One region of the Clostridioides sp. ES-S-0108-01 genome, then DNA from elsewhere that is predicted to be linked to it. Evidence: riboswitches for the same ligand, from Rfam matches in the RefSeq annotation. Region 1 holds a riboswitch; the other holds the start of a gene.
The links. Region 1 has a riboswitch for cobalamin ahead of IR152_RS09950 (ABC transporter substrate-binding protein). Riboswitches for the same ligand answer to the same signal wherever they lie in the genome.

Region 1 (6,128 bases):
TGTTTTTCTCCATCACTTAGTTCATCAAAATATCTTTTTTTTAAGTGTAGTGCATCTACAGATTCTAATGCTTCATCTACCAGTATTAAATCTTTTTTAGATAAACTACCAAAAAATCCTGTATATGGATACCTTCCTATATTAACTATATCTTGTACAGTCATTAAATCACCTAATAATCTATTTGTAAGCACTAAAGCCATTTTTTTCGATAATGCCTTTCTTGATATATGATTTACATCTATGTCATTTAAATATATATCCCCTTTTATTGGCGTTATAAGTTTAGATAAAGACCTCAATATAGTAGTTTTTCCAGCACCATTACTTCCTAAAAGACATAATATTTCTCCATTTTTTACCTCTATATTTATATCACTCACAACTACTTTTTTATTATATCCTACACTTAAATTATTAGTTCTCAACATATCTAAGTCCTATCCTTCCTTTTCATCAATAGCATTACTACAATCGGTGCTCCTAACAAAGATGTTATTGTACTTATTGGTAACTCTACTGGTGACAAAATTACTCTTGATATTAAATCACAAAGGGCTGTAACTATACTTCCTAAAAAGATTACTACTGGTATTAGTACCCTATTATCTGACGTCTTAAATATCAATTTTGAAATTTGAGGCACTGCAAGTCCAATAAATCCTATAGGTCCTGCAAATGCCGATACTATTGCTGCCAATATACTAGATATAAATACTATAAAAACTCTAAAAAATTTTATATTTATACCAATACTTTTTGCATACTCTTCTCCTAATAAAAAAGCATTTAAAGGTTTTATTATGAATATAGTCATCAAAAGACCTAACATACCAACTATTATAAGTATTTCTACCTTTTCCCATGTAAATCCAGAAAAGCTTCCCATAGACCATATAGTAAATTCTTTTAGTTTCTCACTATTTGCAAATGATTGTAATACGTTTGTTATACCACTACACACATATCCAGTCATAATTCCTATTATTAAAAGAGTTGTTATATTCTTTACCTTATTTGCAAATAAAATGACTATAGACATTACAATTAAAGCTCCTACAAATGCTGCTACAAATATACTCATTGAATTTATACTCTCAAATCCCAATGTGTATCCTCCCAAAATCATAAGTGCTACTGACAAAGTAGAACCTGAAGATACACCTAATATATATGGTTCAACTATTGGATTCTTAAAAAATATCTGTAGTAAAATACCAGATACTGCTAAGCATGCTCCACCTACCATAGTTGCAAGTACTCTAGGAATTCTTATATTATATATTATTTTATAATGCTCTGTATTATCCATACCTCTTAATACAACATCTATTATTTCTTTCAGCTCAATTTTTACAGAGCCAAATGCTACACACACTAAAAAAGTAAGTATCATACTTATAATTAGTCCTATAAATACTGTAGTATTCTTTATTCTCATTTTATTGATAAAATCCATTTATATACTCCTCTTAACAACCTATATTAACTAAAATCCATAAAACTCATCTTTTAGTGTCGTCTTCTATATTATTTATCATAATTTATATAATGTTTGATTTTTTCACCTGTAGTACCTGGATGAAACATCTCAATTAAATCTACTATTAATTCATCAGTCTTATCTACTGATTGATAATAATCTGGAGCAAATACCCATAAGTTACCATTTTTTACAACATCTAAATCAGCCAATATAGGTGCGCTAGATTTTATAAAGTCTAAGTTTGGTGTATAATCTGAACTTGATGAGTATACAAATATATCTGCATCTTTTGCAACTTCATGTAATTGTTCAATGCTTACTCGTCCTTCATTTGAATCTATTGAAGCACATGCATTTATTCCACCAGCCATTTTTATCATATTATCTACATATGAATCTTTAGGCGCTATATAAGCATTTCCTTCATATACAGATGCCCATACAACTTTAGGCTTAGCTTTGTTCTTTATTTTTTCACTTACTTCTTCTATCCTTTGTACTGTTTTATCTAGTTCACTAGTAGCTATATCTTCTTTATCATAAAAGGCAGCTATCAAACTTGTCCACTCCATTCTTCCAAATGGATTTTGCTCTTTATATTCATTATCTACAACATAATTAAGCCCTAATTCTTTTAGTTTATCAATAAATTTTGTATCAGCTTCTGATAAACCACTACTCACTATAGTTAAATCAGGATTTAAGTCTACTATTTTTTCATAATCTGGTGCTAAGTTTGAACCAACATAATGTATCTTTCCATCCTTCATTAAATCTTTAATTTCTTTTATAGTCCAATATTGTTCTTCTGTTGTCACTGCTTTTATACTATCTAGTTCTCCTATTGTTCTTAGAGAACAAGCTTGTGTTGTGGATGCTATTAGTACATTATCTACAGGTGTTCTAACTATATTAGAATTTTTATACTTTTTAGGAATTTTAATCTTCTTAGGAATTAAAATTAGTTCTCTATTATCTCCATCAGTCACTTTTTTAATTCCATCTTCTAAATCCTCAACACTAAATCCACTTGCATATTTTAATTCTAACTTTTTACCACTACTAACTTGTGTATTATCTTTATCATTTTTACTGCATCCTATAAGACCTCCAACTAAAAAAACTACCATAACAATTAAAAAAAACTGCTTTAAAACATTTACCTTAAATTTCATCTCTTTCACTCCAATATCTTATTTTTTATGAGTGGCTAAAAAACTTTAATAATATATACTTTTTTAAAATATATCTTATTAAAATTATCTTAAAGTCATCTTTAATAAGTATAACCTTTTAATAAAATAAAAAACTTCTCCTAACTTAGAAAGGAGAAGTCTTATATATCAACTTTACAAAAAATGAATTGATATTTTCATTTTATTATAAATTACAATTTCCACCCTAAATTGAACCTATGTAATACTGGGCAGGTCTCCTGACTCACGGCTTTCCCTCTATCATCCTTCCCAAAATCTCTTACAAATCTCAGTGGATTTTGATTTCGTATCCGTATACAGTAGCGGGGGCTGTAGTGAATTTTCATCACTTTCCCTATTAAACTAATCTAGTACCCTAGTATTATTTAATTTAATTTTTGTTAAGATAATTGTAGTTTATTGTTGGCAACTTTGCAAGGTTGATTTAGCATATATTTAATTCATTCATCAATTTTTTAATCTCACATACTTGATTTTCATTTGGTTTTATAAAAGGAGCAGTCATATAATCACTTACTTTTAATCCTCTAATATTCATAGCTTTTTTCATTGCTGGTATAAATGGGTTTGTTATTGAATAAAAATCCATTGCTTTATTAATATATTTTTGAATTTCTATAACCTTATCCATATCTCTATTATTATAAGCTTCAGCCCATTTAGAACAAACTTCTGGAATTAAATTTGATAGTCCCCCTATACAACCAGCTCCTCCAGACATTAGATTATGTATAAAATTTTCGTCATAACCACTATATATCTTAAACTCTGGGAACTCTGCTTTCATAGTATTTATTAACTCTCTGGTATGTCCCATCAAAGTTACTGTATCCTTATATCCAACTATATTTTTATGCTTTCTCACAAGTCTTAGTGCAAGTTCTGGACTTAAATCATAGCCAGTTCTATCTGGATAATTATATAAATATATTTCTGCTTCTGTATTTTTAGCTATTTCACTATAAAACAATTCAATACTATCATCATCAAGAGAGAAATAATAAGGGCTTATTATCATAACTCCATCTGCTCCACTATTATGTGCATAATTTGAAAGCTCTATAGATTCATCTACACACATACGGCTTGTACCTATAAACACTTTTACTCTCTTATTTACATAACTAGTTACTAAATCTATAAGTTCTTTTTGCATATCCATAGACATATTAAAGAACTCTCCAGTACTTCCCATTATAACTAGTCCATCTACACCTCCATCTATAAGATAGTCGTATACTCTTTTATTTCCTTCTTTATCTAAATTTCCTTCTTCATCAAATATTGTAACAACCGGTGTCAAAAACTCTGCTTTCATAATTTAAACTCCTAAAATTTATTTTAATATGTTCATTAATACATTAGACTCTGTCTTAACATTGATTACATTAAAACATTTACTTAATGTAATTTTTTAAAATTCCAATACTCTCAATCTCACATTCAATTACATCTCCACTACTCATATATCGAGGAGGTGAAAAGCCCATCCCTACTCCAGAAGGTGTTCCAGTAGCTATAATGTCTCCAGCCTCTAAAGTCATACCTTTTGAAAGTTCTGAAACTATGTCTGAAACGTCTGATATGAACAGCTTTGTATTAGAACTTTGTCTTTCTTCACCATTTACTCTACTACATACCTTAAGTTTTATAGGAAAAGGAACTGCACTTTTATGTAAGATACATGGACCTAAAGAAGTAAATGTATCTAATCCCTTTCCTCTAAACCATTGAACGTGCTCTTTTTGCAACTTTCTAGCAGAAATATCATTTATAACAGTGTAACCAAAGATATAATCTTCTACCTCTTCTTTTTTAATATTAACACCTGTTTTACCTATTACTACTCCAAGTTCAACTTCATAGTCTAGTTGTTTATTTATATCAAAATGACCATCTATCTCATCTTCTGGTCCTATTGCTTTCGTTACACGTTTTGTAAAATAAACCGTTTTTTGAGGTTCTTCAAAACTATCATCAAAGTGAGTTTGAGTTTCTTCAAGATGGTCTTTATAGTTCACCCCCACACATAAAATATCATGTATTGGTTTTTCTATAGGAACATGTACAGTACATCTCTCCCTTTTAAAAACATCATAATTGTAAAATGTACCTTCATTTATAATAGTTTTCAACTTAATAACATCTTCTTTAGATATATTTTGAACCAATTCATTTAAATTTTTAAAATTTCTACTAAGATTTAAAGAATTAATGTCTATAATAAATAATTCATCTTTAGAAAAAACTCCAGACCTTTTACACTCATTTTCTCCTTCAGTAAAACTGACAAACTTCATAATCTCACCCTTTATCAAAATTCTATGTATTTAGTTTTTCTTAAATATTATACATAGTTACATACTCTAGCTATTGCCATTTCAGTATATCCAAGAGACTCTGCTTTTGATTGTTTTCCATTTGCTACATCTACAACCATATTTAACAAATCATCTGTTAATTCTTCCATTGTTTGTGGTCCATATATAACTGGGCTAGCATCAAAATCCATATTATCTTCCATATTTGCAAAAGTTATTTTATTCCCAGTTATTTTTATTACTGGAGCTATTGGATTTCCTGATGGAGTTCCCCTTCCTGTACTAAATACTACTATTTGTGCTCCTCCTGCTACCATACCAGCAACAGATGAAGCATCATTTCCAGGGGTATCCATTATAACAAGACCTTTTTTATCAATTTGTTTAGCATAATCATATACTTCACTTATTTGTCTATGACCACCTTTATGTATACAACCAAGCGATTTTTCTTCTAAACTTGTCAAACCACCAGCTATATTTCCAGGAGATGGATTACCTTCTCTAACTTCTTCCCCAACCAATTTTAATGAATTTTCATATCTATGTACTATATGCAATATTTTTTCTTTTACTTCTTCATTCACTGCTCTTCTAGCTAATATATGTTCCGCACCTATAAATTCAGTAGTTTCACTTAAAATTGATGTTGCTCCTAAATCAACAAGTCTATCACTTAATTCACCTATTAGTGGATTTGCTGCTAATCCACTTGTTGGGTCAGACCCACCACATTCAGTTCCTAATATAAGTTCAGATATTGGAAATTCTTCTTTTCTAAGCAAAGAAGCTTCTTGTGCCATTTCTCTAGCATAACGAACAGCCTTTTCTATAGTTTTTAAAGTTCCATGTTCTTCCTGTATTACAAGAGTTTTTATCGGTTTATTCGTTCTCTCTTTTATTGCATCAACTACCAAATCATTTTGGCAATTTTCACATCCTAAAGATACAACTATTACACCATATACATTTGGGTTTGCTGCATAACCAGCCATAACATCCATAGTTAATTGTTGGTCTGAATGTACTTGTGAACATCCATTTTGATTATTAAAGGTAACTGCACCTTGAACCTGTGATGCTATTATTCTAGTCGTATCTGAT
Region 2 (6,128 bases), on a different contig from region 1:
TCATAAATTACAAAACTTCTGTTGTAACCAATCTTATTTATATCTTTTCTGAGTATACGAACACAACAAGAATGGAATGTACTTATCCACATGTCCTTAGTTTCAGGACCTATGTTTTGTTCAACTCTCTCTCTCATTTCATTTGCAGCTTTGTTTGTAAATGTTATAGCTAATATATTTGGTGCTTGTACACCTTTATCTTCTATAAGGTATGCTATTCTTGTTGTTAATACCTTAGTTTTACCTGAACCAGCACCAGCCAATATAAGTACTGGACCTTCAGTCTTTTCTACTGCTTCTCTTTGAGCAGGATTTAATGTATCTAAATTCATATTTCTCCTCCTGTTAACAGCCATAAATATATTTTAATCTAAAATATGAATTACTTCAAATTATAATTATGTATTATATTAATAGATTATTTCCAATATATTACAATTAAATAACACTTTTCCATACAATTTATTTTATTATTCAAAAAAAATAACCTTATGATTTGGGGAATCATAAGGCACCTTTAAGGGGTCTAGGTTAAGGGTTATTATATATAAATTTATTTTTTTAAAATAGGTTTAGGGCTTAATTATTTGTTTGTATTAAGTTCTCTTTCTTTCCAATACTTATACAAATCTTCTTCTTTCTTAAATAAAGGTAAATTCATATTTTTATGTACTTTTACCAACCATGGGGATTCTAAGCCAGCTTGTATTATATTATTTTCATTTATAAATACATTTTCTGCCTTTCCTTCATCAATCAAAATCCCCTTATCCAATACATATATGTAATCACATATTTCATACATTAAGTTCATATCATGACTGGATATTACTATTTTTATATTATCTTTATTTAATCCCTTTATTATGTCTACAATAGACCTAGTACTTACTGGGTCTAAGCCAGCTGTAGGCTCATCAAGCAATATAATTTCATTTTCCATTGCTATAACTGATGCTATCGCTACCCTTTTTTTCTGACCATAACTAAGAAAATGTACTGGTCTGTCTATAAAATCTATTCCATTAACAGCTACTAGAGCTTTGTTTATTCTCTCTTTAATTGTTTTTTCATCCATACCAATGTTTCTCATTGCAAATGCTATATCATCATATACTTTTGAATAAAAAATTTGTTTTTCTGGGTCTTGAAAGACAATACCCACATTTTTTCTAAGATTATACAAACTTTTCTTATCATATTTTAATTTTTCTTCTTTAAAAAGAATTTCTCCAGATGTAGGTTTTAATATACCCATTAAATTCATAAATAATGTTGATTTTCCTGAACCATTTGAACCTATTATACCTATAACATTTCCTTTTGAGAAATCCATATTAATGTTTAATAATGCATTGGCATTCTTTTCATATTGATAAGTTAAATTATTTATTTTAAACATCATTATCCCCTACTATGTGAAATTTACCATCATACAATTTTATGTCTAATGATATACACATATCATCATACCTTGTCATAAGTCTTTTGTACAGCATACTTCCAAGAATTCCTAAGGATTTATATGAAGTTTTTAAATTTATGTACCCAAATCTTAGCTCTTGTGACTTATATATTTCTGAAAATTCTTCTAGAAATATAAATATAAACCTATATATTAACATTGATAGCTCAACAAAAGTATCAGGTAAATGCAGTTTTCTAAAGAAGAATATTAACTGATTAAAAGGTGTTGTAAGTATACAAAAGTACACACAAGTCAAACAAGACATAGCCCTAAATAACACGTGAATGGACGTGTCAATAGATGCCTTTGATATTCCTACATTGAAACTAAAAATTTCAAAGCTGTATAATAAGTCTGCCTTATTAAAAGATATATTTACAAGGGTTATTCCTACACTAAGAAATAAAAAGTACATTGGTATTCTGAGTAATTTTAAATAATTCTTTAAATCTATTCCAGCCACACAAACAACTAGAATACTCATTAAAATCATAATTCCACTTAAAACAAATATATTTTTTATTACCATAGAAGCAATCAGAAAGATTACTCCTATGGCTACTTTTTTATTTGGATTTACTTTACTTAATCTATTTGTGTATGCATATTTATCAATTATAAGCATAATTAACTTCTCTTTCCTCTTTGAAGACCTAGTATGTACCCTATTACACCTGCTCCTAGAGCTGCCTGTGCAGAGAATAATAAACTTTCTATTTCTCCACTTGGTGGCTCATATGGACTACTAAACCATGGCTCATAATCTGGATTTATCTTAGTAATTTCACTTTCAGCTTGACCATCTGCCCCTCCATATTCAGCACCTGAGTTAACAAGCAATGGGAATATGATAAGAGCCACTACTAATAAAAGTAGTAATATATTAGTTTTCGTCTTTGTTTTAGCACTCATTAGCTTTAACTCCTTTATCACTATTTTCTAGTATACTTTTTTCTCCATTTTCTGTAACTAAATTATATACAATTACAGTAAGAATACCTTCTGCTATTGCTATTGGTATTTGAGTCATAAAGAAAATTCCTAAGAATTTAATTGCTGAAGCCATCACTCCACCTGATGGATCTGGGAAAGCCAGTGCCAACTGTATCGAAGTTATTGTATATGTAGCCAAATCTCCTATTGCTGCTGCAAGAAATACTGGCATTGCATTATTTCCGTCTTTTTTCTTTAATGCTTTAAATATTAAGAATGATATAATTGGCCCTACAATAGCCATTGAAAAAGCGTTCGCTCCTAAGGTAGTTATTCCTCCATGTGCTAATAGTAACGCTTGGAATATTAAAACTATCGTTCCAAGAACAAACATTACACTTGGTCCAAACATTATTGCTCCAAGACCTACTCCAGTAGGATGTGAGCAACTTCCTGTTACTGAAGGTATTTTTAGTGCCGATAATACAAATACAAATGCTCCACATAGTGCTAATAATACTTTCTTTTTAGGGTCCTGCTTTACTATTTTACCTATTGATTTGAGTCCTACTAAGAAAAATGGTATAAATATAACTCCCCATGCTATAGACCATTTTACTGGTAAATAACCTTCCATTATATGCATTGCATTTGACGTAACTGGAGTTAAAATGATTAACATAAGTGCAGTGATAACCCCTAACTTGATATTCTGTTTCATTTTAGTATCCCCTCTCTCCTTTTCCAATAATTAAAACATAAATAATATATGTCTGATTTACCTAATAAAATAAAAAAGCCTAACTCGATGGTTAGGCTTCCAATTTCCGAAAATCCAAATACAAACACATAAAATAAATATATCTGCATAATTATTATAAGAAACTTTCTCCATCCCCGAAGAAATTACTTTAATATTTTAGGCAGGTCTCCTGACTTAGCTTCATCCTACTTCTCTTCCTTCCCATGAAATATAAAAATATATCATCATAGTGGCTAACAAAAGTTTCGTCTGCATCACAGTAGCGGGGACTGTAAAGGAATTTAACCTTTTTCCCTATTAATCTTACTTAAAGAACCTATAATATTATATATTTAATTTTTAAATTATTCTTAAATCATTTCTATATAAATCATTGTATACCTTTTCTGTGAAAATTTCTATGTTTTTCACAAATTTTATTTATTTTTATATTTTTATGCATATAAATTATTTTTTATAATTTTGATTAATTTCTAATTATCTTCTTTAAATACATTGAAACCACATCAGAAAATCTAGTTATATCTCTAGAATATATAAAATCATTTCCATATATTAATCTTTCAGCCTCAAGTTCTGATTCTTTTCCTGTAAATACTCCTAATACCAATATATTTTGTTTTCTAGCCTTTCTTACCTCATTGGCTGTATCTCTCAAACCAACTATACCTCTATAAGCTTTTTCTCCCCTTAAGGTTCTCTCACTATTTTTTCCTATCTTTACATCATTTGGCCTTCCATCGCTAAGAACTATCAAAATTTTATTTTCTTCATCTCTATTTATTAGACCACTACATATAGATTTTATAGCCAAACCGTCTCTATTATTACCAGCACAAAAGTATTCAAATATATTTTCGCTATTTTTTAAACTATCATCATAATCTTTAAATCTTTTTAATATTGTATAATCCAAAAAACTAGAAAATCCCATAACTCTATTTGGTATACCAACTACTGTTAGGGCATTTGCGATTATATACGCCTGAATTGCTACATTTCCTTGATTCCTGCTTTGAGAGCCACTTGCATCTAATAATATATCAATAACATATTTTCCTTTTTCATTTTCTATATCTTTATAAAATATTTTATTATTATTACTTCTACCAACTCTCCAGGCTCTATTTGCTAATATAGTGCCACAATCAGAGTATACTCTAGTTTTAGCATTTTCTTCTATCAAAATTCTAGCTAAACTTTCTTTTAATCTCTTTATCTGCTGTCTATACATTCTAGCATGTTCTCTAAATTTCCCTAAATTATTTTCTTTTTGCCTTGTTACATATTTTAACTGGAATACATTATTACACTCACTTCTAAGAACTCCATCTGTAAAGTGTATTCTACACCCTTCATGAACATTTCTACAATTTTGTGTTTCAATCTTTTTAATTTCACCTTTACTCAAATAAGTTTTCCCATAATAATGTTCTATTTTTGAATATATTTTATTTGCAGTCTCTTCATCAACATATATAACCCTGTCTGCTGAATTACTAGATTGAGAATCCTCAAAATCTCCTACTCCTTCTATAAGAATAGATGAAGATATAGAGTCTATATCACTTTCAATAATATTTTCTTCTTCATCACTATAAAGTTCTTCATACATAAAGTCAGCAAATGTATCAAAATTTACGTCAACATCTTTTACATTACTTTCATCATATGTAGAACTACTTTCTTCTCCATTTAATATATACTCAAAGTAAGTTAAATATATTACATCTAAGGACTTTAAAATCTCCATAATATCTTTATTTGTATCTATATTTCTTATGTCATTAACTATTCTTCTAGTTAGGCTGTCTAATGCTGGATGCTTGTCCATATTGTAAAGTACAAAGGCATATTTAATTTTATCCATAATATTGTCATTGTGTATTTTGGTAAAACGTGAAACAATATCTTTATAAGCATTTTTTCTTATATCTTCTATCCCTGGTCTATCTTTAATAGCCTTTTCTTCAACTATTGTATTTAATATAACTTGAATCAGACCCAGTATAATATCTTTATCATATCCTTTTCGTATTCTATTTGTAAGGTATTTTTTCACTATGCCCCAATCTACATATTTTCTTCTAGCACCTGCAATTATTGCAAAATATAAACCTACTTCTTTTGAAGAATAATCTTTTTCTGATATATCTATACTTTCATTGTAATCTCCAGCTATTGTCCAAGATAAGTTATTTGCTCTGTTTTCAAATTCATAATCATCATATATCCATTTCATAATCTCACCTATATTAAATATGACTTATTGGAAATACATCTATACTCTCCCATTTATTAGGTATTCTAGTTTTAATTACATCTCCAACCATTTCTTTCTCATATATATCGAAAGTCTTTCCTGTAAGTCCCATATTAATTGCAAGAGTTGGTTTTAATCCTCTTCTTATAGTCTTAAGAGATGCCATAAGACCACGTAAGTCAATAGCTTTGCTAGATATCTCACCATTTTGAGACTTCAATTGTAAATCTAAAAATATGCCTGCAAAGTGTATTAATTTTTTTTCATCAGCATCTGGAAATTCATTTTTTAAAATCATCATTAACTTATCTTCTTCTATAGAAGGAATATCTATCACCATAAATCTAGATACTAGTGCTTCATTAAGCTCTTTTGTTCCTGCATATTCATAATTCATAGTTCCAATAAATCTTGTTGCTGGATGTAGATTGACTCTCTCATATCCAGGTACATCAATTATTCTTCTATAATCTAAAGCTGAATGTACTACAACTATAGCATCATTCTTTGCCATATTAATTTCATCAAATACACCAAATCCCCCATTTATAGCACATTCATAGACTGAACCCCTTCTAAGCTTAACTTCATTATCTATAAAAGTATCTGTACCTATAAGTGTTGAACTGTCCGTATTTATATGAAATGATGTATTCCATTGAGGTCTATTAAATATCTCCCCCAAATTATCAGCAAGTAAG

Region 2: linked by a shared signal. The riboswitch ahead of IR152_RS15515 (energy-coupling factor ABC transporter permease) and the one ahead of IR152_RS09950 (ABC transporter substrate-binding protein) in region 1 are both predicted to bind cobalamin.

Annotation. Positions count from the first base shown of each region.
Region 1 is NZ_JADGMN010000009.1:3,211-9,338, reverse strand. It holds gene IR152_RS09960 (ABC transporter ATP-binding protein) at 1-431, opposite strand, end outside; gene IR152_RS09955 (FecCD family ABC transporter permease) at 434-1,459, opposite strand; gene IR152_RS09950 (ABC transporter substrate-binding protein) at 1,531-2,661, opposite strand; cobalamin riboswitch at 2,894-3,076, opposite strand; gene IR152_RS09945 (dihydrodipicolinate synthase family protein) at 3,128-4,021, opposite strand; gene IR152_RS09940 (fumarylacetoacetate hydrolase family protein) at 4,101-5,003, opposite strand; gene IR152_RS09935 (UxaA family hydrolase) at 5,051-6,128, opposite strand, start outside.
Region 2 is NZ_JADGMN010000019.1:56,060-62,187, forward strand. It holds gene IR152_RS15495 (DUF3553 domain-containing protein) at 1-332, opposite strand, end outside; gene IR152_RS15500 (energy-coupling factor ABC transporter ATP-binding protein) at 584-1,402, opposite strand; gene cbiQ (cobalt ECF transporter T component CbiQ) at 1,395-2,093, opposite strand; gene IR152_RS15510 (energy-coupling factor ABC transporter substrate-binding protein) at 2,096-2,380, opposite strand; gene IR152_RS15515 (energy-coupling factor ABC transporter permease) at 2,370-3,122, opposite strand; cobalamin riboswitch at 3,306-3,499, opposite strand; gene IR152_RS15520 (nitric oxide reductase activation-like protein) at 3,631-5,406, opposite strand; gene IR152_RS15525 (AAA family ATPase) at 5,420-6,128, opposite strand, start outside.